Regions from separate parts of the Catenovulum sp. SX2 genome, predicted to be linked through region 2. Evidence: predicted binding sites of a transcription regulator. Region 2 holds the regulator's gene; each other region holds the start of a gene.
What was found. The regulator sigma-54, encoded in region 2, starts transcription at its own class of promoters, with help from an activator protein. The targets are predictions, from matches to a motif close to GTTGGCACGNNNNTNGNNT.
Positions count from the first base shown of each region.

Region 1 (7,484 bases), 260 kb from region 2:
AATAAAAAATAGCCAAAACCCTATTAACGGCATTGAATTGTTAATTGGTGATATTCACCTTAAGCAAAAAGAGTGGAAGCTAGCAATAGACAACTTCAAATCTGTCAATGTAAAGAATCCTGACAGCCTACATGCTGCGCAAAAACTCTATACAACTTATGAAGTTGCTGGTGATTTGGACGCTGCGTTATTAACGGTTGAAAAGACCTTAGTTCGCCACCCTGCTAATATAGGGTTAAAGCTGCTAAAACTAGATTACCAAAGCAGATTGGGTAAATCTTTAGATCAAACAGCGTTAGAAGAAGTAAAAGCTCATCCAGCTACCAATTCGCATTGGTTACTATCTTCTATATTGGGTAATCAAGCCATGGCGAAAAAAGATTACTCACAAGCAAACATATATTACAAACAAGCTTATGAGCTAAAGCCAAATGCAACCAATGTGCTTGCTTGGTCAAATGCGTTAGCTCGAGTAAGCAGTCCAAGCAAGGCCAAAGCACTTTTGCAAGACTACCTAAACAACCCGGCGAACCAAAATGAAGGAAAAAAATCATTTAAAGTCCAGATAATGTTAGCCAACGCATATTTAAATGAAAAAGACTTTAAAAATGCTGAACAAGAATATTTGGATTTGAATGCTAATCATCCAACAAGCCCATTAGTATTAAACAATCTGGCTTACCTTAACTTACAGTTTAACCAAGCTAAACAGGCGCTTGCATACGCTGAACAAGCAATTAAGCTAGCCCCTCAAAGCCCTGCGATCATAGACACTTATGGCATGACTCTATTAGCTAACAATCAAGCGAATGAGGCAATTGAACAATTTAACCTGGCCCTTGCAAAATCGCCTGGCAATATTGAAATGTCGGTTAACAAAGCAAAAGCACTAGCAAAATTAGGACAAAAAGGTGAAGCCAACAGAGTACTGTCTGAGCTCAAGCCGAATACTGATACAGAAAAGCAGTTGATAGCAGAGACTCAAGCAACTTTGTAATCTCATTTAAGCAATTTGTCTTTTGACTAAAATGCCTTGTCGCGTGATAAACAGACAAGGCATTTTTGTATCAAAACCACCCGTTACTTTTCAACAACTCTTCGACTGACTGAAAAGCACGTTAAGTTGTTATCAATACCCACTCAATACCAATAAAATTCAACCCGCTCGCCCTTTAAATTAGATATATAAAAACATCTGTTTATCTGTTTAATTTATAAGCAAGTATAAAAATATGTCAGATTTATTTACACTCCGTTTTCTGTTCGAAAATCATCCATAATCAAGCCTTTGATAAAAATAGACAAATTAAATCTGGCACAACTGGTGCACGACCTAAAATGGCTTGACTAACAATTTGTCAGTTCATTAACCGGCTTCAATAGAAGGAAAAGATTATGATTAACGTTAAACAAACATTAGCAGCTGTTGCTATAACAGTAGCGGGTTTAACATCTGTCAGTGCAGGTGAGTTGGTGTTAGATTCTTTTGATGGTTACGATGGTACATATGCAGGCGCATTAGGTGCAAATGATGGCTACTTGTATGCGGATGCACAAGGCAGCACTACTTTTGCTCAAGACTATGAAGTTAGCCCACACGGCACTGTAGCGGCAACCGTAGTGCAATCAGGTGGTCAAGATGCTGTTGGCCCTGTTGCAGCAACTGGCGCTACTGGATTTTCTGTTGGTGATGGTAAACTTGTATTTAATAATGATGATGGTGTAACTGGTACTTTAGGTTTGTTTTATACCAACCCTTTCGCTGACATCAACGACCCAAATACACTTTTAGATATTAGCGCCTATACCGCTTTTTATTTTGATATTCTCAGTATAGATACCAGCTTTGAATTAGATTTGTATGTTATTTCTAATACAGATATATTCGCTGATGGTTTAGCAACAGCCGCTTTCTTTGATGACCTATACGATTCGGGCACAAATATCGACACAGGTGCGATTGAAAGTTTAGGTTCTGGTTGGTCTAAAGGAGAAACTTCAGCTTCTGGCTTTACAGCGCCTGGCACTCTAAAATTAGCTTTTGATGATTTTGTGGGTGATGCTGATTTCTCTGCTGTAACAGCCATCTTCGCCGTCTTGACTGGTGATCCTTCTGCTGATTTCAGTGTAGCTGAAGTAGGTGTTGTGCCTGAGCCTGCAAGCCTAGCTGTATTCGGTGCTGGTTTATTAGCTTTAGTTGGCTTACGCCGCAGAAAACAAGCTTAATTCATACTTTAAGTTAAGCTAAAAAAATAAAAACCAGAGTCTTGTACTCTGGTTTTTTTATTTCACCTACTTATCCCCCCTCTGCCATAGCAATATTTGAAACCCCTACCCGCTCACGCAAAAGAACGCAGCTTCAAGAGCCACTAACTCTGATTTAGGTGCATACCTTTCAACATAAACATCAACTAGAGTCAGAAATATTTACACTGCATAATTCGCGCCTAAACACACAAATCGCAAAGTATTGATAAATAAATATTTTTAAACATTGGCACGCCTAATGCTTTACTAGATTCAGATTGATTAACAAATAACTCAATAACCAGTTTTAAACAGAAGGAAACGATTATGTTCAATTTCAAACAAACTATAGCAGCAGCGGCTTTAACAGTTGCAGGTATTGCTTCAGCAAATGCTGGCGAAATGGTTTTAGACTCTTTTGATGGTTACAATGGTTCATATGCTGGTGCTTTAGGTACTAACGATGGCTATTTGTACTCTGACGCTCAAGGCAGCACTTCTTATGCTCAAGACACTGAAGTTAGCCCTCATGGTGTTGTAACAGCAACTGTTGTGCAAACTGGTGGTTCAGATGCAGTAGGTCCTGTGTCTGCTACAGGCTCAACTGGCTTCTCTGTTGGTGACGGCAAATTAGTATTCAACAATGATGATGGTGTAACTGGTACTATGGGCTTGTTCTACACTAACCCATTTGCTGACATCAATGATCCTAGCACTTTGTTAGACCTTAGCAGCTATGCTTCTTTCTACTTCGATATCTTAAGCATCGACACTAGCTTTGAATTAGACCTATATGTAATCTCTAACACTGAGATTTTCGCTGATGCTGCGTCAACTAACGCTTTCTTCGCTGATTTATATGACTTCGGTACTGACATCGATACTTCTGCTATTGAAAACCTAGCTTCTGGCTGGTCTAAAGGCGAAACGTCTGCTGCTGGCTTCACAGCGCCTGGTACTATCAAGTTATCTTTCGATGATTTCGTTGGTGACGCTGATTTCTCTGCTGTAACTGGTATCTTCGCAGTATTATCTGGTAACCCTTCTGCTGACTTCAGTATCGCTGAAGTAGGTGTTGTTCCTGAGCCTGCAAGCCTAGCAGTATTCGGTGCTGGTTTATTAGCTTTAGTTGGCTTACGCCGCAGAAAACAAGCTTAATTCATACTTCAAGTTAAGCTAAAAAATAAAAACCAGAGTCTTGTGCTCTGGTTTTTTTTATTTCACCTACTTATCCCCCCTCTGCCATAGCAATACCTGAAACACCTACCCACTCACGCAGAAGAACGCAGCTTCAAGAGCCACTAACTCTGACTTAGGTGCATACCTTTCAACATAAACATCAACTAGAGTCAGAAATATTTACACTGCATAATTCGCGCCTAAACACACAAATCATAAAACACTGATAAATATACACTTTTAAACATTGGCACGCCTAATGCTTTACTAGATTCAGATTGATTAACAAATAACTCAATAACCAGTTTTAAACAGAAGGAAACGATTATGTTCAATTTCAAACAAACTATAGCAGCAGCGGCTTTAACAGTTGCAGGTATTGCTTCAGCAAATGCTGGCGAAATGGTTTTAGACTCTTTTGATGGTTACAATGGTTCATATGCTGGTGCTTTAGGTACTAACGATGGCTATTTGTACTCTGACGCTCAAGGCAGCACTTCTTATGCTCAAGACACTGAAGTTAGCCCTCATGGTGTTGTAACAGCAACTGTTGTGCAAACTGGTGGTTCAGATGCAGTAGGTCCTGTGTCTGCTACAGGCTCAACTGGCTTCTCTGTTGGTGACGGCAAATTAGTATTCAACAATGATGATGGTGTAACTGGTACTATGGGCTTGTTCTACACTAACCCATTTGCTGACATCAATGATCCTAGCACTTTGTTAGACCTTAGCAGCTATGCTTCTTTCTACTTTGACATTTTAAGCATCGACACTAGCTTTGAATTAGACTTGTATGTTATTTCAAACACTGAGATTTTCGCTGATGCTGCGTCAACTAACGCTTTCTTCGCTGATTTATATGACTTCGGTACTGACATCGATACTTCAGCTATTGAAAACCTAGCTTCTGGCTGGTCTAAAGGCGAAACTTCTGCTGCTGGCTTTACAGCTCCTGGTACTATCAAGTTATCTTTCGATGATTTCGTTGGTGACGCTGATTTCTCTGCTGTAACTGGTATCTTCGCAGTATTATCTGGTAACCCTTCTGCTGACTTCAGTATCGCTGAAGTAGGTGTTGTTCCTGAGCCTGCAAGCCTAGCAGTATTCGGTGCTGGTTTATTAGCTTTAGTTGGCTTACGCCGCAGAAAACAAGCTTAATTCATACTTCAAGTTAAGCTAAAAAATAAAAACCAGAGTCTTGTACTCTGGTTTTTTTGTTTTAGTAGTCGTAATGGATAACTTAGTGCAGCACCACCGACTATAACATCAAATCCTGCAGTTCCTTTCTTACCGAGCGTGCTTGTGGTGGTTTGCTTCTTCCTAATCTAGCAATGTATATAATCTGCTCAACTTTCTTTTCACCATATAGTGATTTGAAGTAAGCATCCATTTTAGTTGCGTTTTTGATCGCACGATTATCTTTTTCGTTTTCGGTGAAATCTATACCATCGCGAAAATATTCCGCAAACATAATTGGCGTATGTTCTGGTTGAAAACCCAAACCAAGCGAATCTGTGGTTAACCAAATACGCATTACAGCGCGGCCTGACAAAATAAAATCTTCTAGGCTTTTGGCAGGTTGCTTTTTACGTAACATAAAATGAGCGTTCGAGCACATCGAGGTACGAAGCTCCATCATTAACCTTGCCCATAAAGTGCCTAAAAAATACTTTTCAATAATATGAAATTTTTTCCAGCTGCCGCTTAACACCCATTTGGTTAATGCAGTTGTCACAGCGTCAACACCTAATGATTTGATCGGAATTTTTGTTGGGCTGAGCTTTTCGAAACCTTTGCGCCAATCAATTACTTTTGAGTGAACTTTAAAACCATCGTGCATTATGTAGCGAGTGTGCGCACAACCAAAGAGTAATTTCCCTAGTTTAAATTTATTGCCAGCCCCTTCAACCCAATCTAATTCAAACTCATCAGGCAAAGCAGATTTGATCTGTTCTTTTTCTGCTGCCGATAAAGGCTTAGTCCCCATAGCCTGCCGTTGTACAGTACGTGATTTGATTTGCTTAAATAAAGGTGATGGTTGAATACTAGTGTCTTCTACTAGAGTCAACAAAAACACTTTAGTTTGTGTATCATCACTAGGCAAGTGTTGATATTCGACCCTACAACCCACTTCAGCAGCTGCAATATCGATAGTTTCAAATAAAAAACCGAGCGCTAACCAAGTTACATGGCCATTTTTGTCGTAGACCATCCAATCTGACGCATCTTTACTATGCACTTCAAATTGATTGATATTTACAACGCGAAATTTCCACGGCTGCAGATTATCCGGGCTAGGCGCCCAGCGAGCTAGATCGAGAATACTTTTAATGCGTTCAGGTATCGCCGTTTGCATTGAGCTGTCCTTTGTTTGTTATTTTTTTAAAACCACTTTTTTTGCAATTGCGAACATAATACGTTGGATAGGATTGCGATTTCCCCAAGGGCGCCAAGTTTTGACCATTTTGTTTTTATAGGCATCAAAATGTAATCCCCAAGGCGCTTTGACTAAATCCCCCCTGCCTAAGAGTATTTTTAGCACATAAGAAGCCGCGGCACCGCCACACAACTTAACACCCATAGGTAAAGATGGCGCTTTTTTCGCAATAAAATCACTGGTTGATGGGTCAACTAAATAACTACGCTGAATCAATGAAGGACTTAAACCAATCAGGAACTTAACCAATTGTTCATTTTCTGTTTTACAGTCTTCAAACCTAAAATACTCCTCGTAATTCATGCTATCTTCAGTGAAACATAATAACGCAGTGCCCATACCAATTGGCGCAGCCACAACAACTGGAATATTTTTTTCTAAGCATTTTTTATAAACCAACTTTCTCGCCTGCAGCGCAAAATAGTCTAAGCTGTCGACATATACATCGACATCTTGTAGAAATTCGTCGACATTGTCTTGGTTAATACCTTGAGGAAAGGATTTGATTTCTAACTCAGGATTGATATCTAAAGCGATTTTTTCCATCACTTCCACTTTAGGTTGCCCTACGGTTGACATAAATGCGCCCGCTTGGCGGTTGAAGTTATGCACCTCGTATTCATCAAAATCAGAGATATTAAATTTTCCGATACCTAAACGAGCAAGCGTTACTATGTGTTCGCTGCCAACTCCGCCGGCACCAGCGGTTGCTACTCTTTTATTTTTTAATTGAGCTTGTTCAGCAGTGGTTAACCAACCGATATTGCGCGAAAAAGCATTCATATAATCAAACATAGATAACCCTTGAATTAAGGATATATAAAGCTTATGGATAATATGGAAGGGAAGTGTCGACTAACCCCAAGGTAATGACTCCAGTTAAACCCTGAGATTAGTTGATGATTTATAACTTAAACAGACTCTCACCAGAGGTAGAGACAAAGCTATTTGCTTGACTCGCTTTATTCAAGGGCGTGTGCCTCAAGCCTCCGCCGTTCCTAGCAGCCAAAAACTGACCTTCTAAATCATCCTCAATTTTATACATCAATTTTTTGAAACCAGGACTTAAGCTGTCCATTAAAATTTTATTACTAATATAATAAGGTGCTCTTTTCCCATGGTATTCTACCGTTGGACCAATTTGTTTAAATGGAATCCCAACAAAACGTAGGCTACGAGCCAATCTAGGCTCCATCATCACAAAACAGTGTTTTATGCCAGAGTGATGTGCAAGTGACGCACAAGACATATACAAACCTACAGCAATAAATGGGAAACAACGTAACTCATCTTCAGAATACGAAGATTCATTAATCGCACCTGTCGCAGCACCGGCAAACTTATCGGCATTACGACGACGGAACTGAGCTGGTATAGCTAAACGTGAAATTTCACAAATTTTATCTCGGCTAAAATCACTAGGGTGAATTTCATCGTCATTAATGGAGTTAAGACAAAACTCTTCAATTGGCAATTTTTCTTTAGGACTCGATGAGCAGACCAATCTAACTGTGCCAGCATAGGCGTTTGTCTGCTTATGTTTAATCGCACAATGAAGTGAATGACTATCGAAATGATCTGTCTCTAGACCAATTTGGTTTTCTTCTAAGAAGTGGAGTTC
Region 1 covers NZ_CP182493.1:2,718,164-2,725,647, reverse strand. Annotated here, with positions in the region: gene prsT (XrtA/PEP-CTERM system TPR-repeat protein PrsT) at 1-997, shown strand, start outside; gene ACMZOO_RS11380 (PEP-CTERM sorting domain-containing protein) at 1,396-2,226, shown strand; gene ACMZOO_RS11375 (PEP-CTERM sorting domain-containing protein) at 2,575-3,405, shown strand; gene ACMZOO_RS11370 (PEP-CTERM sorting domain-containing protein) at 3,754-4,584, shown strand; gene ACMZOO_RS11365 (hypothetical protein) at 4,685-5,782, opposite strand; gene ACMZOO_RS11360 (ThiF family adenylyltransferase) at 5,801-6,658, opposite strand; gene ACMZOO_RS11355 (PEP-CTERM/exosortase system-associated acyltransferase) at 6,768-7,484, opposite strand, start outside.
Region 1: the regulator sigma-54 is predicted to act here: its motif matches at 3,673-3,691, upstream of ACMZOO_RS11370 (PEP-CTERM sorting domain-containing protein).

Region 2 (7,484 bases):
AACCATATCAACCAGTGCAAAAGTGACTGGTGTCGCCAACAAAATGACCTTTAGTGGCCAAGGTTTACGTGGAAATTTAAAAACCCAAGAGTTTGAACTCGTGGAGCAAGTACGGGCAGAATACTTTGTTAAACAATAAAATCATCACACTTTTTATCGGTAGTCTTATCTGTGCACCAAGTATTGCGCTAGAAGCAGACTTTAGCCAAAACATAGTCATAGATGCGAAAAAGCAACAGCTCGAAATAAAAACCAATACCTTAAGTTTTTCTGGCGACGTAGAAGTAAAACAGGGTTCGTTGCGTATGAAAGCAGATAGATTAGAAGTCATCAAAGCGGATGAAGACGACCCTGAAAGCCAAGACATTTTGCGAGCTATAGGTTTACCGGCTAGCTATAAACAAGTGTTAGACAGTGGTGAAACTCTGATAGCAACAGCGAAAAATATTCAATACAAAGTAAAAGACCGTATTTTAACCTTGTCTGGCAATGCCAATATCTCACAGCAAAATAGCCAGGTCAGTGGTGATGTTATCGAATATGACTTAGTCGCACAAAAACTTGTCGCTTCCGGCAATAATCAAAAAGGGCAAAAAGTCCGTACTGTGTTAACACCAAAAAGTGGTGACAATTAATGCCGAAGTTAATCGCAACCAACTTAGCTAAAGCCTATAAAAAACGCCAAGTGGTTAAAAATGTTTCTCTGCAGGTTGAATCCGGCAGCATAGTTGGTTTATTGGGGCCAAACGGCGCTGGTAAAACCACTACCTTCTACATGATAGTCGGATTAGTGGAAAATGACGCTGGGCAAATTCTATTAGACGACAAAGACATGACCTACTTTCCAATGCACGAAAGAGCCCGTGCAGGTGTTGGTTATTTACCACAAGAATCGTCTATATTTAGAAAGTTAACGGTCACACAAAATATTTATTCTATTTTAGAAATGCGACCTGAGCTTACCAAAAGCGAAAAACAAGCTAAACTTGAAGAGCTACTTGAAGAATTTCATATCACCCACATAAGAGATAGTCAGGGCATGGCATTATCCGGTGGTGAAAGAAGACGGGTAGAAATCGCCAGAGCGCTAGCGGCCGATCCAAAATTTATCTTATTGGACGAGCCATTTGCCGGGGTAGATCCTATATCCGTTATTGATATAAAAAGAATTATCACCCATCTTAGAGATAGGGGTTTAGGTGTACTAATAACAGACCATAATGTGCGTGAAACGCTCGATGTTTGTGAAAAAGCCTATATCGTTAGCCAAGGACAGTTAATTGCCTCTGGTGCACCCAACGATGTGCTGAATAACAAACAAGTACGTAACGTGTATTTAGGTGAACAATTTAAACTATAACGAATCGTCTAATTAATGAAACAAACTATTCAGTTAAAATTTGGTCAGCATTTAACTATGACCCCGCAGTTGCAACAAGCTATTCGATTGTTGCAATTGTCATCGCTTGATCTTCAGCAAGAGATCCAAGAAGCGCTTGATAGCAACCCTTTGTTGGAATCTGAAGAAAACCGCGAGGACTTCGAATCATTAGACGCGTTAAACGAAGCTAAACAACAAAAAGAAGAAAAAAACGGCAAAGATAATACCGAATCAAACGAAGATGCAGTGCCCGACAGCCGTGACGAACTATCACGCGAAGATATTCGCGAAGATTTAGCGACCGACAGCACTTGGGATGACCACTTTACCCAAGGTACTGGAACTGGCTCAGGTGGTGCAGCCCCTGACGATGATATGGTTTACCAAGGTGAAACCATAACGTCAATTCGTGACCATTTATTATGGCAAATGGATTTAACGCCATTTTCACCAGTCGACAGAGCTATCGCCATAGCCATTATTGATGCAGTCGACGACTCAGGTTATTTAACTGTTAGTGTTGAAGACATAATTGAAAGTTTAGGCATAGAAAGCGAAGAAATAGACGATTTAGTTGAAGTTGAAGAAGTAGAAGCAGTACTTAAACGCATTCAACTCTTTGATCCAGTTGGTGCTGCGGCCAGAGATACCAAAGAGTGTTTGCTCGTACAACTGAATCAATTTTCAGCAGATACGCCCTATTTAGCCGAAACCAAAAAAGTAATTAAAAATTATATCGAACTTTTAGGTAATAGAGACTACCGAACTTTAGCAAGGAAGACTAAACTAAAAGAAGACGAGCTAAAAGAAGTGATGAAACTCATCCACAGCTTAAACCCAAGACCGGGTAACGCTGTGGTTGCAGAAGAAGCTCAATATATAGTGCCAGATGTGGCAGTTAAAAAAATTAAAGACGATTGGATAGTTGAATTAAATCCAGACAGCATGCCAAAACTCAAGATAAATGCAGAATATGCAGCTATGAGTAAAACAGCACGCAATACGTCGGATTCACAATTTATCCGTTCGCATATGCAAGAAGCAAAATGGTTTATAAAAAGCCTTGAAAGTCGTAACGAAACTTTGTTAAAAGTAGCAAGGTGTATCGTAAAACAACAACAAGGTTTTTTTGAGTACGGTGATGAAGCCATGAAACCTATGGTGTTAAATGATGTTGCCGAAGAAGTTGAAATGCATGAGTCGACCATATCTAGGGTAACGACACAAAAATATATGCACACACCACGTGGTATATTTGAATTGAAATACTTCTTCTCAAGTCATGTCAGCACTGAAAATGGTGGGGAATGTTCATCAACCGCAATACGCGCTTTGATTAAAAAACTGATTTCTGCTGAAAATACAGCAAAACCGTTAAGTGATAGCAAGATTGCAGAATTGTTAGCGGATCAAGGTATTATGGTTGCTAGACGCACCATAGCTAAATACCGAGAGTCGTTGTCAATTCCGCCGTCAAACCAACGTAAGAGCCTTCTTTAGAAGGCATAAACCAAAAAAGGAAAGAGCCTATGCAAATCAATTTAACTGGTCGTCATGTTGATATTACTGACTCACTAAGAGATTACGTCGACAACAAGTTTGCAAAGCTTGAGCGTCATTTTGATCACATCAATAACGTGTATGTTATCCTCAACGTTGAAAAGCTAAATCAAGTAGCAGAAGCAACGCTGCATTTAAACGGTGGTGAAGTATTTGCCAACGCCGAGCATACGGATATGTATGCCGCAATAGATTCCTTGATAGACAAGCTGGATCGCCAAGTCATCAAGCATAAAGAGAAAATGAAACGCCATTAATGGACATTCAATCTTTTTTATCCAAAGACTGCACTGAATGTGCAGTCTCTGTTTCTAGCAAAAAACGAATTATTGAGCACATAGGTCAAATAGCTGCACAGCATATTAGCGAAATGACCGAACAAGAAATTACCGCAGCTTTGCTCAATCGAGAAAGATTAGGTAGTACAGGTATAGGTAATGGTATCGCCCTCCCTCATGGCCGCTTAGCCAATACAACTAAAGCGTTAGCCGTATTAATTACCACAGCAGAAGCTATTGATTATGACGCGATAGACAACCAGCCGGTTAATGTTTTTTTTGCTCTGTTGGTACCAGAAAACCAATGCAACGAACACTTAAAATCATTAGCAGCTGTTGCACAAAAACTTTCGGATAAAAGTATTTTAAAACGCTTAAGATCAGCGCAAACTAATCAGGAACTTTTTCAAGCTATTACGGAATAAACTATGTTACAACTTGTCATACTGTCAGGTCGTTCGGGTTCAGGTAAATCGACCGCACTTGATCAACTTGAAGATGCAGGTTTTTATTGTGTCGATAATATTCCAATTCAGTTATTGCCGTTTTTACCAGATGCATTAAAAGGCAAATATAGCCGTATCGCGCTTAACTTAGATATTCGTAACATATCCGACTGGCAACAAGATTTAAGCAACATCATTACCCAACTGAAAGGCGTCGCTGACGTTGTTGTTGTGTATATGGATTCAAGCAATCAAACTTTATTAAAACGTTATTCTGAAACACGCCGTGTTCACCCACTTTCTTTGATGCAAGCAGGATTAAGTTTAGAAGAAGCAATCGTTGAAGAAGGTGAACTGTTACGGCCAATTCGTGAAATGAGCGACTTGTTTATCGATACCAGCGAGCTGAGCATTCACGATTTAAATAAAATTATCACCAATAAAGTGTTAAACAAAAAAGCGGGTCATTTAAGGTTAGTCTTTCAGTCATTCGGTTTTAAATTTGGTATACCAACAGATGCAGACTACGTTTTTGATGCACGTTTTTTACCTAATCCACATTGGGACGAAAGTTTGCGGCCACTGACAGGTTTAGATAAACCAGTACAAGACTTTTTAAAACAACACGAAGAAGTACAAGCTTTTATCGACAAAATTTGCAGTTGTATTGAAGACTGGCTGCCGATGTTAGAACAAAACAATCGTAGTTATGTAACAGTGGCAATTGGCTGTACGGGTGGTAAACATAGGTCAGTTTATGTTACCGAAGCGATCGGCTGGTATTTTGCCTCACGCCACTCAGATGTAGCTATTGTGCACCGTGAGCAAAATAAACACGACAAATAATAATCCATAGGCAATTTAATCAGCTATATTGCCTGCTTCGCGGGCATCTCCCGCCCTGTTTGAGGTTTAACAAGTGCAACTCAGCAAAACACTGCTCATAAAAAACAAATTAGGTCTACACGCCCGCGCCGCAACCCAATTAGTTAAAGTTTCACAAGCTTATCCATGCGAAATTACCATTGAATGTGACGGTAAATCAGCTAACGCAAATAGCGTTATGGCGTTATTGATGCTAGCAGGCGCAACAGGCACAGAAGTCACAGTTAGTTGTAATGGTGAACAAGCCGAACAAGCGCTGCAAGCAGTCGAAGATTTAATTAACGCACGCTTTCACGAAGGTGAGTAAGTCTTTGTATTTTAAAGTGGCTTGCATCTAATACTTTAGTTAAACTATTGGTAATCATCAGCGCCCCAAATTTCGTTACTAATTTATCTTGGATTGGGGAATAAACTGCCAAGGAGCATTGCAGTTATATGCCTGAAGCATACGAGCAATCATTATCCAGCCAAACCTTGCATGAATTAACCGCGTCGTTAAACCGCGGCATGTTCGTGCATGTGCGTAATGCGCTGCATAATATGCCTGCTTGTGACGTGGCATTTATTTTAGAATCATCCCCAGTCAAATCGCGTATGGCGTTTTGGCAACTTATCGACTCTGAATTTCATGGTGAAATTCTCGAAGAGCTGAGTGAAGATGTAAGAAACAGTATCTTACGCCAAATGATGCCAGAAGCCGTTGCCGAAGCAACTGAAGGCATGGACACAGACGATCTTGCAGGTGTTTTACGTAGCTTACCTGAGCAACTATACCAAGACGTTTTAAGCTCACTCGATGCGCAAGACAGACACAGAGCAGAAGCCGCATTAGCTTACGAAGAAGACACTGCCGGCTCAGTAATGAATACCGACACTGTCACCATACGACCAGATGTAACTGTTGAAGTGGTGTTACGTTATTTACGCCGCCGTGCTGATTTACCAGAAAACACTGACAGCCTGTATGTAGTAGACAAAGATGACTGTTTAATTGGTGACATCAGTTTGTCGTCACTGGTTACGTCTCAACCTGAAACCGTAATTGAACAGTTGATGAATACTGATTTAGTGCCGATTCCTGCAACTATGCCAGAAAGTGAAGCGGCACAAATGTTTGAACGACATAACTGGATATCAGCGCCAGTTGTTAACGAACAAAACCACTTGTTAGGCCGTATTACCATTGATGATATGGTTGATATTATTCGTGAAGACGCAGAACACTCAATGATGAGTATGGCGGGTTTAGATGACGAAGAAGACACCTTCGCGCCTGTTGTACAAAGTACCCAAAAACGCTCTATTTGGTTGGGGGTTAATTTATTAACCGCTTTGTTAGCCGCAACCGTTTCTAACTTTTTCGAAGATGTATTAAGCCAACTGGCTGTGTTAGCTATTTTAAACACCATAGTGCCAAGTATGGGCGGTGTTGCTGGTAATCAAACCTTAACTTTAGTTATTCGTGCTATGGCCTTGGGGCACATTTCTGAATCAAATACCCGCAGCTTATTGCTTAAAGAACTCACAATTGGTTTTTTAAACGGTTTAATTTGGGCGCTGCTCATTGCCACTGTGGTCGGTATTTGGAAACAAGATTTTACCCTAGCTTGGATTATCGCCTTTGCTATGTTGATGAATATGATAGCCGCCGGTATTTCAGGTGTAACCATTCCACTTATATTAAAGAAATTTAATATTGATCCAGCATTAGCAGGCAGTGTTATTTTAACCACTGTCACTGACATTGTTGGTATCTTTGCTTTCTTAGGCACTGCCAGCTGGTTATTGATGTAGTTTTGGCTTGCATAGTCTGCATGTTTAAACTCGCTACTAGGCCGTACACTGCAGCCAGAAGTAGAATGAATATCCTCTGGACACTGTATCGCGGCAAAGTCTCAGCAAATAGGCTGGAAATCCCGAATAACTCAGCAAACGCTGCAAGTCTTCCCTGAGCGCTCTCGAATTGCATCCATGCAATTCAAGGTTGCTTCGTTTACTCGCAATTCCCATCCTCAACAAACTCAGATATCGCGGTTAAAAAACTACCCGCAACTCATAAGTAAAAAAGAGTAAGAGGAATAACTTGGAGCAAAATTTCTTTTTCATGGATGAAAAAGCGAAGCGTACAAGGATGTATTCACAGCGGTTTTGCGAAAGTTATGCTCTTGCTCTTTTGAGCATATTGCACCTAGCTAACAGTATATTAAGCTGCTTATTCACAATCTCGCAGCAATTGCACAAAGCGATAATAATGCCCATTCAAAGCCAGTTTGAATGCTTGGCGTATCGCTGTCGTCAATATGACGGGTAAAAATTACTGCAATTTAAATCGTATACAGCATACTTGAATACAAAGAAAAGCAATGAAGGACACACAATGTTTTTATCAACCGATAAGTTGAAACAACTTCGAAATGAAAAAGGCTGGTCGCAAGAAGTGCTAGCAAAAGCAACAGGACTCTCCGTTAGAACCATTCAAAGGATTGAATCAGATGGCAAGGCATCTGCCGAATCGACACTTTCGTTAGCATCAGTTTACGAATTGTCTCCTCAAGAATTACAAACAACATCAAACGATATTAAGGTTAACTGGACTAAAAAGATGATTGCGCACAATGCTATAGCTTTATTGGTGATGTCCTCAGCCATTGGTATGTTTATGTGGTTGGGCGGCGAAATATCCTTCTTCGTAGACTTGCCTGCTTTACTATTTGTGCTTTTATTCACTTGTGCAGCAACTATCATCAGTTTTGGTGTGGATGGACTGCACCAGTCCTTTATGGGTCTTAAATACCTGTTTACGGACGAAATTGCTGGTGGTATCAAAGCGAAAAAATTAGCAGCAATCTACCTAAACCAAAACAAATTTGTTTATGCCGGCGCTTTTGTGGGTTTAATTATCAATACAATTTCTATCCATTCAAATTTTGACAT
Region 2 covers NZ_CP182493.1:2,462,416-2,469,899, reverse strand. Annotated here, with positions in the region: gene lptC (LPS export ABC transporter periplasmic protein LptC) at 1-139, shown strand, start outside; gene lptA (lipopolysaccharide transport periplasmic protein LptA) at 126-635, shown strand; gene lptB (LPS export ABC transporter ATP-binding protein) at 635-1,360, shown strand; gene ACMZOO_RS10340 (RNA polymerase factor sigma-54) at 1,376-2,881, shown strand; gene hpf (ribosome hibernation promoting factor) at 2,911-3,198, shown strand; gene ptsN (PTS IIA-like nitrogen regulatory protein PtsN) at 3,198-3,644, shown strand; gene rapZ (RNase adapter RapZ) at 3,648-4,511, shown strand; gene ACMZOO_RS10320 (HPr family phosphocarrier protein) at 4,585-4,857, shown strand; gene mgtE (magnesium transporter) at 4,986-6,344, shown strand; gene ACMZOO_RS10310 (helix-turn-helix domain-containing protein) at 6,928-7,484, shown strand, end outside.

Region 3 (7,484 bases), 890 kb from region 2:
TGTATATGGATAGTTTTGGGTTAAGAATTCAGTTCCATTGGCGCTCATTTTACCGCGAATGAGCAAACTGCCGCTAAAAGCTTGTGGGTCTAAAACAAAATTAAGCTGGTTGTCTGTGGTTAAGTTAGTCCACGAATTGCCATTATCGTCAGAAACTTGACCAACAAAAGCAGCGCTACTGGCCGAACCTTGGGTAAGTTGAATGGAAAAAATAACTTGGCATTGGCTGAAAGGGCGAACACTTTGTGCGCTAAAGGCACATTGGCTTGGCAAATTATTGCCACTAATAACTAGCTGACTTGCCATTTGCGGCAAGGTTACATCAGTGTTTCCACCATCTGGGTTATTATTATCTGGCTCTGCTGGCTCTGAGCCACCACAGCTAACCAGTAGTAATACCCAGCAGAGTACAGCCAATTTGTGCAACAAACTTAACCTCGAAAACGTCAATCTTTTGTTAGTAAGATTAGAGTGCAGTCAAGGTTAATGCCAACTTTTCCTCTAGTTAGCAATTACGTGACTACAGTGGTATTTTCCGTGTTTCAGCTTGAACAGTTAACACAAATGCATCAGCCACAAAATCTTGCCAACTGCCTTGCTCAAGGCTAACAGGGATAGCTGCTTGCGAAATACTTTGTAAATAATCACCTTGAAATACTTTGGCACCATTAACAATTTTGCTGCTGGATATATCCGCATACAGCTCTGCTTGTAGTGAGACACTTGCCTCACAGGCATCAACAGCAGCGTTATTAATCAACAAAGCACCAGAAACAAATTTAGCTAAAAAGTTTTTATATACATAAGCTTGTTCAGATACTGCTTCACCAAACCTAAGCTGTTGAGTACCTTCGCATAAAACTTCACTATCTAATAAAGTTTGTTCACCTGCATCCAGCTGAATTTTTAAAAAGGTTTTTTCTACATATTCAATTTTGTCATTTGCTGTTGAAGCACAGCCGGATAACAAGCCAGCAGCAACAACAGCCCAAGCATAGCCAATCCATTTATTCATTTATAATGTCTCCAATAATTGTTCACACTGAGCTTTTTCAGCAAAATCTACACCTAACATCAAAGCCGCTTGTAATTCCATTTTAGCTTCACTCGCTCGACCTAATTTAACTAACACTGCACCTAGATGATAACGGATTGACGGATCTGAACTATTAATTGCAAACGCCTGACGGAATAAAGTTAACGCCTGTTCATGTTGACCAATTAAATATAATGCCCAACCTTTGGTATCTATCGCTGCAGCAAAAGTAGTGTGCTGCGCTAACGCTTTATCCACATACTCTATCGCGGCTTGTGGGTTATCCGGTAAATATAAATTAGCGATATTATTTAGAATTTGTGGGTTGTTGGCGTAATTTTTATCCAGTGTTGTCAACTGGCGATAGGCCGCCAATGCTTGGCTATTACTTTGTTGATTTAAATAATGATCGGCTAATAAATTAAGTAAAATCGGCTCTTGTGGATGTGCATGCACCGATTTTTCAAGTATTGACTCAGCTTCTGCAACAAAATGACCTTGTTTCGCCAATTGATACACTCGACTCGCGGCCATGGCGAAACCATCGTTAAGCTCAAGTGCTTTCTTATAATAACCAAAAGCTTTGTCCATTTGCCCTTGGGCTGCAACCAAGTCACCATTTAATACCAATACATTTGGATCTAGTTTAAACTGCAGTGCAGCTTGGGCCAACATGGCTTGCGCTTTATTGATTTGCAATTGACCAATATATAACTTGATCAGCTCATAATGTAACAAGGCTTGTTCTGGGGCTAAGCTAATAGCTTTTTTCAACGAGCGTTCAACTTTAAGTACATCTTTAAGCTGTTGCTGCAATTGACTTAATTGGAATAATTTCCGCGGTTGTTCTGCCCACATTCCAAATAAAATATCAGCTTGTTCACTCGCTTCAGCTGAGCGGCCTAACTGAGTTAATATTTGTGCACGCTGCCATAAATATTTTTCGTTCAGTCTATCTAGATCATTTAATCTATTCGTTTCTGACAAAGCACCTTCTAACCTACCTTGCCTAAGCAATACTTGCGCATATAACTCAGCTGCAAAAATATTTTGTCTTTCTAATACAGTAAGTTTTGCCAACATATCACTGGCTAATTGCAAATTACCCAATAAAAATTCGATTTCAGCTAACATCAAGGTCACTTGCCTATTGTCAGGTCGTTCAACAGTTAACTCAGCTAATAATTGTTGTGCTTGTTCTAACCGTCGTGATTTTTTATATACTTGAGCAAGGTTAAAACGTGCAGCAAAATGTTTTTGTTGCTGCAAGGTAATTTGCAATAAAACCACTTCTGCTTCAGTTAAACGATTTAATTTAACTAAACTTGCACCTTTAACAATTAAATAGTCCACTTGTTCAGGCTCAGTTTTTAATAAGTTTTCTGCACTGGCTAAAGCTTTGTCATAAGCGCCTGATTGCATAAATAATAAAGCTTGTGATAACTCCAATGCGGCGCCTTTTTGTTCACCGTCGGATAAACCACTTTTTTCAATCAGCTTAACCGCACTCTCGTGTTTGCCTCTAGCAATAAGCGCTTGGGCTGATAATAAGATAACTTGCTCACTTTCAGGGTGACGCGCTCTTAACTCATTGAGTAAAATATCCGCTCTGTAGTATTGACCGTCTTGCAAATACATATGTGCAAGCTTTAGCGCCAAAGCTAAATCGTTCAGCACATAGACTTCGTTTGACTGTAATAAATTAACTGCTTGTTCAAAATCACCTTGTTGATTATATAACTCCAATAACAGCTTCACTGCCTGTAAATCACCCGGAGCTTGTGCTATGTAAGAAGATAAATCACTGCGAGCTTGTTCATTGTTTCCTTGCGCAAAAGCAGTTAAGCCACGAATAAATAGTAAAGAAACTCTCTGTTTAAACTCCTCTTCTGGCACTAACGACATTCTCTCTAGCAAAGACTTTTGAACTTCACTAGCTTTGGTATTGTCATTCTGCTGGGCATAAATCCAGCTTTGTAATAACAAAGCTTCTGCATCAGTGGCACTCTGCTCTAGGATCTTTTCAACATAAGATTTGGCTTGCTCTAAGTCTCCTTGCTGGATATATACACCAGCAAGCGAGCGATAAATGACCACATCAGGGTTGACCGAAACTTTTAATGCCGTTTGGTATGCCGCCATAGCAGAATCTATATCTCGATCTATTTCAGCCAGTTTACCTTTAAGGTGCCAAGTCTTAGAATTAGCGCCATCCATTAACAAAGACTGCTGTATCAATTGTTTAGCAGCCACAAAGTCTTGTTGTTTAATTTTGTTCCAAGCCATACTGTTGAGGATGCGTGGATTATTCGGTTGCAATTGACGCGCTTTTTGGTAACTCAAATTTGCCGTGTCAAATTGCTTTAAATGCTCAAAAGCCACTGCTTGCAGCATTAACCAATCAAACATAGTATTATTGTTAAGCTTTTTCCCTTCACCTAAAGCAATCACCTCATAAAATTGACGATCTAATAATAATGCGGTCGACCAATCTTCAATAATTAAATTAATATCAGCCCCTGAATAGTAGGCCTTGTTGTACTCTTCAATCGCTTCTAAGTAATAGCCATTTTGCAACAATAACTTGGCATATAAAATTTTAGCTGGTAAGTGATTTTCATCTTGTTGCAGTGCATTTTTAATGTGAATGTATGCCGTATCAAAGTCTTGCTGATTAAACGACTGCAAAGCAGCTTCATAGTGATTATCTTCAGCTTCAACGATAAACGAGAGACAAGCGGTAAGTAACAAACAAACTCTTAGTTTCATAATAATAATTGGCGAGTTAAATTTCGGCTGATAAAACTATAACAAAAAAAAAGATGGCCTAAGCCATCTTTTTCAAGAATTTACAATGAATTTTAAATCGTAACTTTATGCGTTGCGTCTTCTACGAAGCATCAATCCAGCTATGCCCAATCCAAAAATAGCTAAACTAGCTGGCTCAGATACAGGTTGAGAAGGTCTTTGAGAAGGCGACGTACTTGCAGTTGCTTGCAAACCAGTTAGCTTAAATGCAGTATCGTCAGGACAATGACCACCGAATACACTTTGGTAAGCACCAACCAACCAGTATGTTGAAGTGGTTGCATTATTTAAAGAATAGTAACCATCAGAGCTAGAGATATCATAAACATTGCTATTGCCAGCGTTTATGAAATCAGTCCATACACCACCAGCCAGAGAAGGAGCAGATTCACCAAGAGATACTACAGTTACTTCAGCGCTATCACCATTTGTCCATCCCAAATCAATCGCAGATAAAGCAACAGATTCGCTAAATTCAACTAGCACAAAGTCATAATCAGTGCTCCAGCCATCATTATCGAATGCATGGCCAGGTCGGTCACTTGAACTCTCGTCATTATTAACCACACCCCAACCACTGCGACCCCATTTGTACAATTCACCTTGGGTTATTTCATCATCGTTAGTTACACCTGATTGGTTTTCAGAGGTATCCGCCCACGCAGTAAAAGTAGCTGTGATTTCTTTACCGCCTTGGCTATCACTAAAAGAAATCTCTGTGTATCCAACATCAGGGTTATATCGACCGCTACTACTAGTGTATTGGTCATCAATCATATCAAACGTATAAGTCTGTGTAGCAGCTTGCGCTGTAGCAACACTAGATAAAGCTAAAACCGAACCTAAAATAAATTTTTTCATTGTAAAATTCCTACTGTCTTACGTCAGGATAAAACGGTGAATTATTCTTGCTCATGCAGATAAGCATACTGGTCAGACTACAAGCAATTAACAAGCCAATACAAAAAACACATTTAAAATCAAATGGTAAAAACATTTTATTCTTTAAGGTTATATTGCGATGTAAAAAATGCTGACATGCTTATAAGGCATCAATAGGGTTATTGTACCTAAACTGATAACCCATCGCTTTAATTTTATCCACCTTAATATACTTTGCATGTCCTTCAGGTGTAACTGGCGGCAGAACAATCGCATCAGAATTATTAAATTCAAAACTATGCGTAGCGGCATGTTCGACAGCGGCTTGATAAAACTCGGCTTTGGTTATTTTTTCAGGTGTCGATAAATTCACGACCTTGGCGGTGATTTGCTGAGAGATCAAGTACGCCAAACCGTGCACAGCATCATCTTGATGGAGCATATTGGCATAACTGCGGTTTGATACTGACTGCATATGTTTTACAAATCTTGCAGGGTGGCGATCTGCACCAAACAAACCACCAAAACGAGCAATCACATACTGTTTTGGAAATAAAGTGCGCACAACATGTTCAGCTGCGAGTATCTTTTCAGCTTTAGTACTCCAAGCGGATGCATCACTTTCTTGCATATCTTTGTCAATTTCAGGATAAACAGCCGTTGACGAGACTAAGATCACTTGTTTCACCTTAGGTGAAATATGTTCGCATATAGCTTTAATATGTGCAGGGTAATAATCACCACCGCCACTACGAAACCCAGGAGGGATAGTAATAACAACGACATCAGCTTGGCCTAACTCAGCTAAATTGGCCGTGTCTGATTTAGCCACAACACCTAGAGCTAACTTAACTTTTTTTGCATCAATGCCATGCAACAGCAAATCGGCTAATCCATCTTCTGAAGATTTACTCACTTGAACTAGGTGACCATTCGCTGTTAACAGCATAGTCAATGGCAATCCAACCCAACCTGCTCCAATAATACTTATATTCATAGGGACACACTAACCGATTAATTTGAATTACTAACAACTATACCAATGACGAACACTTTTGCTTATAACTGATGTTTGAGTTTTTTTACTAAACGTTAAATAGTGCTCACTTTCAACATGCTGCTGAAACGCCATTTCATCAACAAACTGTTCGTATAAGAAAAAGTGCGTTGGGTTGTCGTGGCTTTGGCTCACATCAAATTGCACACAACCTTCTTCTTGATGCAATGAGGTTTCTGCATTTTCCAACACAGCATCCATAAAAGTTAACATGTGGCCAGGGTCGATTACGTACTCAACAGTGATAATATACATACAATGTCCATTTATAATGACTTCTATTACTAGGTATAGCAGTTTACAGGAAATTTAGATATGCCATCAGCCAAAATTGTTTTTGCCGATGCCGACTCAGTTGGTGCCGTCAACTTTAGTTCATTGCAACAACAAGGACAAACCATATTAGCCGACAAACTCTCTTTCAACGCTCAAGTACAAGATTACATCAAAGATGCTGACGTAATTATTTCAAACAAAGTGCAAATCGGACAAAAATTACTTGAACAAGCGAAAAATCTAAAACTAGTTTGTGTTGCCGCAACGGGTTATAACAATGTTGATTTAGCCGCCTGCCAGGCAAAACAAATAGCTGTATGTAATGTAAAAGATTATTCAACCATGGCAGTTGCACAACATACATTTGCTATGCTGTTAACTTGGTTAAACAAAGTTCCGCAATACCATCAAGCATCAACTAATGGCAGTTGGGCGCAAAGCAAACACTTTTGTTTGTTAGATTATCCAATTGCCGATTTAGCCGGTAAAACATTCGGCATTATTGGTTATGGCAATATAGGCCGAGCCGTTGCCAATATAGCCAAAGCTTTCTCTATGAATGTACTAATTGCAGAAAGGCCAAATAGCTCAGTTAGAGATGGGCGCAGCGCTTTTGAGCAAGTTATCCAACAAGCTGATATTTTATCTTTGCATAGCCCATTGACTGAAGATAACCAAAAGATGATAGATAAAAACCAGCTCGGGAAAATGAAGTCATCAGCAATTTTAATCAACACAGCTCGAGGTGGTTTGATCGATGAAGAAGCTTTGCTAAATGCGCTTAAGCAAAAACAGATTCAAGCCGCTTTGTTAGACGGTTTAACCCTTGAGCCACCAGCTGATAATCATATTTTATTAAATGCCAATTTGCCGAATTTATTAGTTACGCCACATGTGGCTTGGGCCAGCATAGATTCAAGGCAAAAATTGATAGATGAAATAGCCTTGAATATTCAGGCATTTTTTAATGGTGAATTTCGGAATAGATTGGATTGAATTAAAGAAAGTGTGAATTACAAAATAGATTAAATTGAACTTTGGAAATTGTGCTAACAAGCTAGGTTGAAGCGTAATTTTTTAAAAACGCTGTGCACCATCCGTGGTCGCTCTGGAAAAACATCCCTGTTTTTCAAAGTTTTAAAAAATTAGCATTCAACCTAGCTTTAATCAGCGATGACGTTGCGACGTATAATGTTCAGAACAGGCCACTACAACATACCAACAAGGTAGATGGGTATGTTTCGAACAAAACTTCACAAGATAGGGATATCTTGTGCGTTATAAAACCGCAATGGCAGCTTGGTAATCAGGCTCGTCTGCTGTTTCAGCAACTTGCTCTGAATGCAACACAGTGCCGTCAGCATCCACAACTACAACACTACGAGAATACAAACCAGCCAATGGGCCGTTAGCAAAAGTTAAACC
Region 3 covers NZ_CP182493.1:1,575,722-1,583,205, forward strand. Annotated here, with positions in the region: gene ACMZOO_RS06605 (glycoside hydrolase family 30 beta sandwich domain-containing protein) at 1-426, opposite strand, end outside; gene ACMZOO_RS06610 (hypothetical protein) at 521-1,015, opposite strand; gene prsT (XrtA/PEP-CTERM system TPR-repeat protein PrsT) at 1,016-3,805, opposite strand; gene xdp1 (exosortase-dependent surface protein XDP1) at 3,911-4,705, opposite strand; gene ACMZOO_RS06625 (NAD(P)H-binding protein) at 4,887-5,723, opposite strand; gene ACMZOO_RS06630 (putative quinol monooxygenase) at 5,754-6,038, opposite strand; gene ACMZOO_RS06635 (D-2-hydroxyacid dehydrogenase) at 6,099-7,055, shown strand; gene tpx (thiol peroxidase) at 7,338-7,484, opposite strand, start outside.
Region 3: the regulator sigma-54 is predicted to act here: its motif matches at 4,787-4,805, upstream of xdp1 (exosortase-dependent surface protein XDP1).

Region 4 (7,484 bases), 140 kb from region 2:
GGTTGAGCGTGTACGTACTCCACTGGATGCATTAGCTGAAGAACCTGCCGACGACAATGAATTTGATCCCTTGAACAAGATGCGCGAATTTTCCATCAAGTTTTTAAAAGATGTGTTTCACGATGAACAAAAGCGCCGGGTTTTTACTATCTTATTCCATAGATTTGAAATGAATGGCTCAGTGCCTGAACTAGAACTAAGGCAGCAACAAGCCTTTTGTGAATGCACTGACAGAATTGAGCGTGGTTTAAAAAATGCGGTCAATAAAGGTCAATTACCTCAAGACTTAGACACTAAAAAAGCTGCGTTAATTAAACATGGTTATTTTGCCGGATTGATGAACAACTGGTTATTTATGCCTGAAGCTTTTAGCTTAGAGGAAATGGCAGAGAGTGTTGTTGATAATTATATTTTTATGCTTAAACAAAGCCCATTTTTACGGGTAAAAAAATAACTTTTTTATGCTGCATAAAAACAAAAAAGCCGCTGTATCCTACAGCGGCTTTTTACATTGGGTAAGGATATTCTAACTAAGGGCTAAATTATTTAGCAGACTTAGTGAACTCTGGGTAAGCTTCGATACCACATTCAGCGATATCAACACCTTCATACTCTTCTTCTTCAGTTACACGTAAACCGATAACTGTTTTGATGATAATCCAAGTAATGAATGATGCTGCAAATACCCATACAAAGATAACGATTGCACCGAACAATTGGTCACCGAAGTTAGCACCGTCATTTGTAACTGGTACTAATAATAAACCTAATAAACCTACAACACCGTGGACAGAGATAGCACCAACTGGATCGTCGATTTTAAGTTTATCTAAACCAATGATTGAGAATACAACTAATACACCACCGATTGCACCGAAGATAGTTGCTTCTAATGCGCTAGGGGTAGAAGGCTCTGCAGTGATAGCAACTAAACCTGCTAATGCACCGTTTAATGCCATAGTTAAATCAGCTTTCTTGAATAAGATACGAGCTGTAATTAATGCTGCTACAACACCACCAGCTGCTGCTGCGTTAGTATTTAAGAATACCATTGCAACTGAGTTAGCGTTTGCGATATCACCTAATTTAAGAACAGAACCGCCGTTGAAACCGAACCAGCCCATCCATAAGATGAAAGTACCTAAAGTAGCCATTGGTAAGTTACAACCCGGGATTGCGTTTACGCGACCGTCAGCTGTGTATTTACCTTTACGTGCACCTAAAAGTAAAACACCTGCTAAAGCTGCTGCAGCACCCGCCATATGAACGATACCAGAACCAGCGAAGTCAGAGAAATCGCCTAAACCGAACATACCGAATACTTCGTTACCGCCCCAAGTCCAGCTACCTTCCATTGGGTAGATGAAACCAGTCATAACAACTGCGAAAGCTAAGAAAGCCCAAAGCTTCATACGCTCAGCAACTGCACCAGAAACGATTGACATTGCTGTAGCTACGAAAACAACTTGGAAGAAGAAATCAGAAGCACCTGAGTAAATTGATCCACCTTCAAAACCGTCTTCACGTGCAGCGAAGTCACCTAAAGTAGCTGCTACGTCTACGTCTTGAATACCTGTTAAGAAGTATTCGCCGCCGTACATGATTGCGTAACCAGATACTAAGTACATGATACAAGAGATCGCAAATAACGCGACGTTCTTAGTCAAGATTTCAGTTGTGTTTTTAGCGCGTACTAGACCCGCTTCTAACATTGCAAAACCCGCGGCCATCCACATTACCAATGCACCGCAGACTAGGAAATAGAAAGTATCCATTGCGTACTGCAAGTGAAATACGTTGTTTTCCATTGTAGTCTCCTAAATAGTTTTAAAATTTATTAAAAAAGGATAATTAGATGGCTGAATCGCCAGTTTCACCAGTACGGATTCGAATACATTGTTCTAAGTCGTAAACGAATATTTTACCGTCACCGATTTTGCCAGTTTTAGCTGCGCCGCTGATTGCTTCAATTAAGCGCTCAACATTGTCATCTTGTGTGGCAATTTCTAATTTAACTTTAGGTAGGAAATCTACTTGATATTCCGCACCACGATATAATTCAGTATGACCTTTTTGACGACCAAACCCTTTGACTTCGGTAACAGTTAAACCTTCGATACCGATTTCAGAAATGGCTTCACGGACGTCATCCAGTTTGAATGGTTTGATGATCGCACTTACCAGTTTCATAGCGATATGCTCCTAAGTATGTTTATTGAAATGGCTTTGTCCTACTTACAATCCTTGTGCCAAAGTTTAAAAGTTTAATTAAAACAATGGCTTGAAATAAACTGTGAACTGTTTAACAATTTGTTGCGCATATTTGGTGCGGTTAAAAATAGCTCAGGCACCACCTTGGTGCCAAGGTTGCACCAAAATTATCAAGGTTGCTGAAATGTTATCTTTTATGTGGTTTTTTGTTGGCGCCAACAAGGTGAATGATTTGATATACTCGCAGTTATTGTAGGTTGAGAAGATTAAGTTATGCCTGAATTACCAGAAGTAGAAGTGACCCGTATGGGCGTTGGCCCCATGTTGCAAGGGCAAAAAATTCACCAGATTAATATTTATCACAAGCAGTTACGCTGGCCAATTAAAGATGAACTTAAGTCATTGGCCGGATTAACTATCAAATCTGTTAGCCGCCGAGCCAAATATCTAATTGTGCAAATAGAGCAAAGTTATGTACTGTTACATTTAGGTATGTCTGGCAAGCTTTGTGTTGTTGATAAAAGCATAGCAAAACAGAAACATGATCACTTCGAAATCGTTTTGACTACAGGTCAAGCATTGCGTTTAAACGACCCGCGCCGATTTGGTGCAGTACTCATGTTTGACGAAAAAAGCGAGCTTGATCTTTGGTTGGCTAAGTTAGGCCCTGAACCTTTATCTGGTGATTTTAATCAACAGCAGCTGTATAAATGGACGCAAAAACGTCAGGTAGCGATTAAAAACTGCATTATGGATAACAAAGTGGTTGTGGGTGTAGGTAATATTTACGCCACGGAATCCTTGTTTAAATCGGCAATACATCCACAAACCCCAGCGAATAAACTAACTCAAGCACAATGTGCTAAGTTAGTTGATGAAATTAAACTTGTGCTCGCACGTGCAATTAAACAAGGTGGCACAACCTTAAAAGATTTTGCTAAAGCAGATGGTAAACCTGGGTATTTTGCTCAAGAACTGCTGGTGTATGGTCGCAGCGGTGAAAAATGTAAAAGTTGTGGCAGCATTATTGAAACTATGGTGATAGGGCAAAGAGCGAGCGCTTATTGCCCTAGTTGCCAACCACGTCTATAACAAAAGGCCAGTGATTAATCCGCTGGCGACTACCAACAACCAAGCGGGTAACCATTTTAGCTGCAACACTACAGCCAAGGCTAGCACCAGCGCAATTTGCCAATATTCATCTATCGCATTGGTTAAAATAGGCTGGTAAAAAGCGGCAACTAAAAAACCAACAACACTGGCATTAATGCCGAGCAAAGCTTTTTGCACAGCTTGATTAGCCGCTATGTTTTGCCAAAAATAAAAACAGCAGTTAATTAATAAGAAAGAAGGTAAAAATATTGCAATGAGCGATATGCCTGCGCCAACTAACACGGGTATATCTAATTGATTTACGCCACCTAAAAAAGCAGCAAAAGTAAAAATAGGCCCAGGCATAGCTTGAGTAACACCATAACCAGCCAAGAAGTCATCTAAACTGACCCAGCCATTTGCCACAACTTCATTTTCAAGCATAGGCAATACCACATGACCACCACCAAATACACTGGCACCAATTCGATAAAAGCTGTCGAACAGCATAAGCGATGAATTTGAACTATTCTGGCTAACAATGGGCAGTACTACTAACAAAGCCAACAGCAGTAATAAACTACTAACTGCTAATGTGCGCGAAATATCAAGTTGCACTGGCGTATTTGATTTTTCAGGTGCTGGGGCAAAAAACATAGCACATAGTGCAGCTGCTACAATCACCAAAAATTGCAGCAAAAAGTGATCGAATAAAATCATCACACAACTGCTGGCGATTAATAACAACCAGGTAAGCTTAGAGGTACAAAACTGTTTAGTCATGCTATAACACGCATGTAAAACAATTGCGGCGGTTGCTAGTTTTAAGCCAGTTATCACACCAGTTAAATTTTCCGTTTGCCACTGAGTTAATCCAAACGCGGCTAACACTAACAAAATGGCTGTTGGCAGGGTAAAACCTAACCAAGCGGCAAAACCGCCTAACTGTCCGGCCCTATGCATGCCTAAACAGATACCAACTTGGCTGCTGGCAGGACCAGGCATAAACTGTGCGATAGCCATCATTTGGGCATAACTATCTGCCGATAACCAGCGCCTTTCATCAACAAAGGTCTGTTTGAATAAAGCTAAATGTGCTGCCGGACCACCAAATGCGATACAGCCCAAACGGAAAAAAGTTAAAAATATGCTGATTAAATCTTTCATTTATAAAATATTTACGGATATAAAGTGCAAAGTTTATTCGAATTTTCTAGTATATAGCCAGAGTAAAAGAATAACAGCGCCACACGCGGACAAGCTAATACAGGATATAGCGCATACCCATGAAGTATCTAGGTTATTTATTTAAATTAATTGTTTGGTTATTGATACTAAGCTTAGTTGGCATAGCCGTGTCTGTGTATTTAATTCGAGCAGATCGCCCGCTTGTTAGCCAAACACAACAAATATCGGCAGAGCGAGTCTCACAAGCGCGCCAGTCTTTGCAGCGTATAGCTAAAGAGCTCAATAATACTGTGGGGCCTGCATATTTCCAGTTCCATCAATCAGATATTGACGCCATGATGGCGATAGTTTCTTACACTGTGCCTTCAACCAAAGCTCGCGCATTTTTATCTAAACAAGGTGTTAATTTTGTCGCGACCACTGAGATAAACACTCCTTATACCACCCAATATATTAATTTTCATTGTATGTTATTGCCGTCGGAAACACGCAAAAACATGCTGTCACTCGACTATTGTGATTTAGGTAAGATTAAATTGCCCAAATGGATGATAAAACCTGCGTATACCTTTTTACTTCAACAATTGTTTGATGAAAAGCTCGCGGAGACTGTTTTGTCTATGGTCACAGCTGTTGAACTAGATGATGAAAATATCGCCATTGATTTGCTGATCCAAGATGGACTTAAACAACAGGTATTGACTGCTATTCAGAATAAATCGAAAAATCACGTAGTTAATGGTTTTACCGGTTTATCAGGCTTCGAGCCTGCAACGGTTGAGATTTATCTAAAAGAAATCCAATCTTTGTACAAACTCAACAACCCAGGTAATCAAGCGCAGTCGTTATCTTTTTATCTAGGTAATGTATTTTATTTAGCCTCGCTGCGCAGCGAGTTTGAGGATGCATCGGCAGAAAATCAAGCGGCTTTATGGGCGTTGGTTATTGCTTTTGGTAATCGTAAATTTGGTCATTTCTTATCACTACCACGTGAGCTGCTTAATCAGTTTGGCGGAGATAGATTAACTTTAATGCGGCGTGGCGATTTAAAATTACACTTTTTATTCTCGGCAGCCCTTGAACGTTTAGTACAAGCCAATATGGGCTTAAAAGTGGGTGAACTAAAAGAGTTGATGGACATGGATAAAGGTGGTTCGGGTTTCAGTTTTGCAGATTTAGCCGCGGATAAAGCGGGCATTAAATTTGCTCAATTTGTTTTAGAACAACCTGAATTAGCGCAGCAAAGGTTAACTGGTAATTTAGCTGAAACTGAGTTTTTCCCATCTATTGATGATTTACCCGAGGGCCTAGCTGAAAAAGCATTTAATCAGAGTTTTGGTAATACCGAATCAGCTGAGTATAAGCAGTTAGAAGCTATTATTGACCAACGTATTGCCCAACTGGCTTTATATCAATAATTCTATTCTTGTGTGCTAGCTGGGATTAGTTGTCATACTAATCATCAGCAACAAAATGGCTTGGCATGCTAGTTTGAAAAATTATGTTTCAAACTAGCCTGTATATTTATATTGAGTTTTCTTGTCCTGATTATGCTTGTGAGAATGCTAGCTGAAATCTATTTTCCCTGACCAAATTGATAAATACGTAAACCAAAATAATCGGCGGCACATAATAGATGATCGATCACATCGGCTTGAATTGCTTCGTATTTTTTCCATTCAACTTCGGTAAAACAATATACTTCAAGTGGTAAACCATTTTCGGTTGCTGCAAGTTGCCGACACATAATTAACATATCGCTACGTATTTCTTTTTTAGCATTTAAATAACGTTCAACATACGCGCGGAAAGTACCTAAATTAGATAAAGTGCGTTTATCCGGTAAATTGTCTGAGCTTGCAACCGTTGCACCATCTTCGAGTTTCTGTTGTAAATACTCTTGCAGCAGAGGATGTTGTGTTAGTTTATCGAAATCTTCTTGAGTAATATGTCGAACTGAGTTTTGGTCAATATATAAAGCGCGTTTCATCCTGCGTGCGCCAGTTTCCTGCATGCCACGCCAGTTAGTAAAACTGTTTGATACTAAATCGTAAACCGGTACTGAGGTTATCGTATTATCAAAATTACGTACCTTAACTACGGTTAAACCAACAGAAATCACAGTGCCGTCTGCACCACCGGGTGTATAGACTATCCAATCACCAACACGAACTAAGCGATTCAGTGATAACTGCACACCAGCAACAAAACCTAAGATCACATCTTTAAAAATCAATAAGACTAAGGCCATTGCGGCTGAAATACCGGTTAATAGTGCCAGAGGTGATTTATCAAAGGTGATAGAAACAATAAAAATCACTGTCACTATATAAACGGTTAACACAGCTAGCTGGCGAACATTATCAATTGGTAATGTACGTAAGGTTTCGCTCCGGTCAAAAATATCGCGAATTGTATGAATAATACTTAAAATAACTGAGGCGATTAGAATAGTTAGAGTAATGCTAATAAACTGATTAAATACATCGTGTTGCGAGTCAGTAAAATCAAATAATGAGTGGGTACTTTTTTCAACCACAATAATAGGCACACACCACAAAATTCGATTTAAAAATTTGTTTTTGAGTAACAAGTCATCCCATTCCAAACGAGTTTTGCGGATCGCGGTACTGATGAGTGGGCTGATTATTTTAAAAGTGAGCAAGCCAACTGCAGCAACTAATAAAAAGATTACGCCAATACGAGATGCGGTATAAGCAACACCTTGCTCTGGTAACCAAGCTAACCAGGAAATATCTTGCATATGATGACCTTAAATACAAATGAAAAACGGTTGATATGTTACTCCTTAGCTTAGCTAGGAACAATCAACCGTTTGTTTATTGAGGTTTTTCTTGATTACGAATTAAATTGCTTTAACCCATAAAGTGCCAACCTCAACTTTAACTACTTCTACTTCATTACCTGCAGCTATTGGAGATTCGCTTTTGACTTTCCATTCAATTCCTGAATATTTGTGTGTGGTTAGACCT
Region 4 covers NZ_CP182493.1:2,324,871-2,332,354, forward strand. Annotated here, with positions in the region: gene ACMZOO_RS09700 (TetR family transcriptional regulator) at 1-454, shown strand, start outside; gene ACMZOO_RS09705 (ammonium transporter) at 543-1,808, opposite strand; gene glnK (P-II family nitrogen regulator) at 1,852-2,190, opposite strand; gene mutM (bifunctional DNA-formamidopyrimidine glycosylase/DNA-(apurinic or apyrimidinic site) lyase) at 2,485-3,303, shown strand; gene chrA (chromate efflux transporter) at 3,298-4,470, opposite strand; gene ACMZOO_RS09725 (hypothetical protein) at 4,590-5,909, shown strand; gene ACMZOO_RS09730 (mechanosensitive ion channel family protein) at 6,068-7,255, opposite strand; gene ACMZOO_RS09735 (NfeD family protein) at 7,358-7,484, opposite strand, start outside.
Region 4: the regulator sigma-54 is predicted to act here: its motif matches at 2,236-2,254, upstream of glnK (P-II family nitrogen regulator).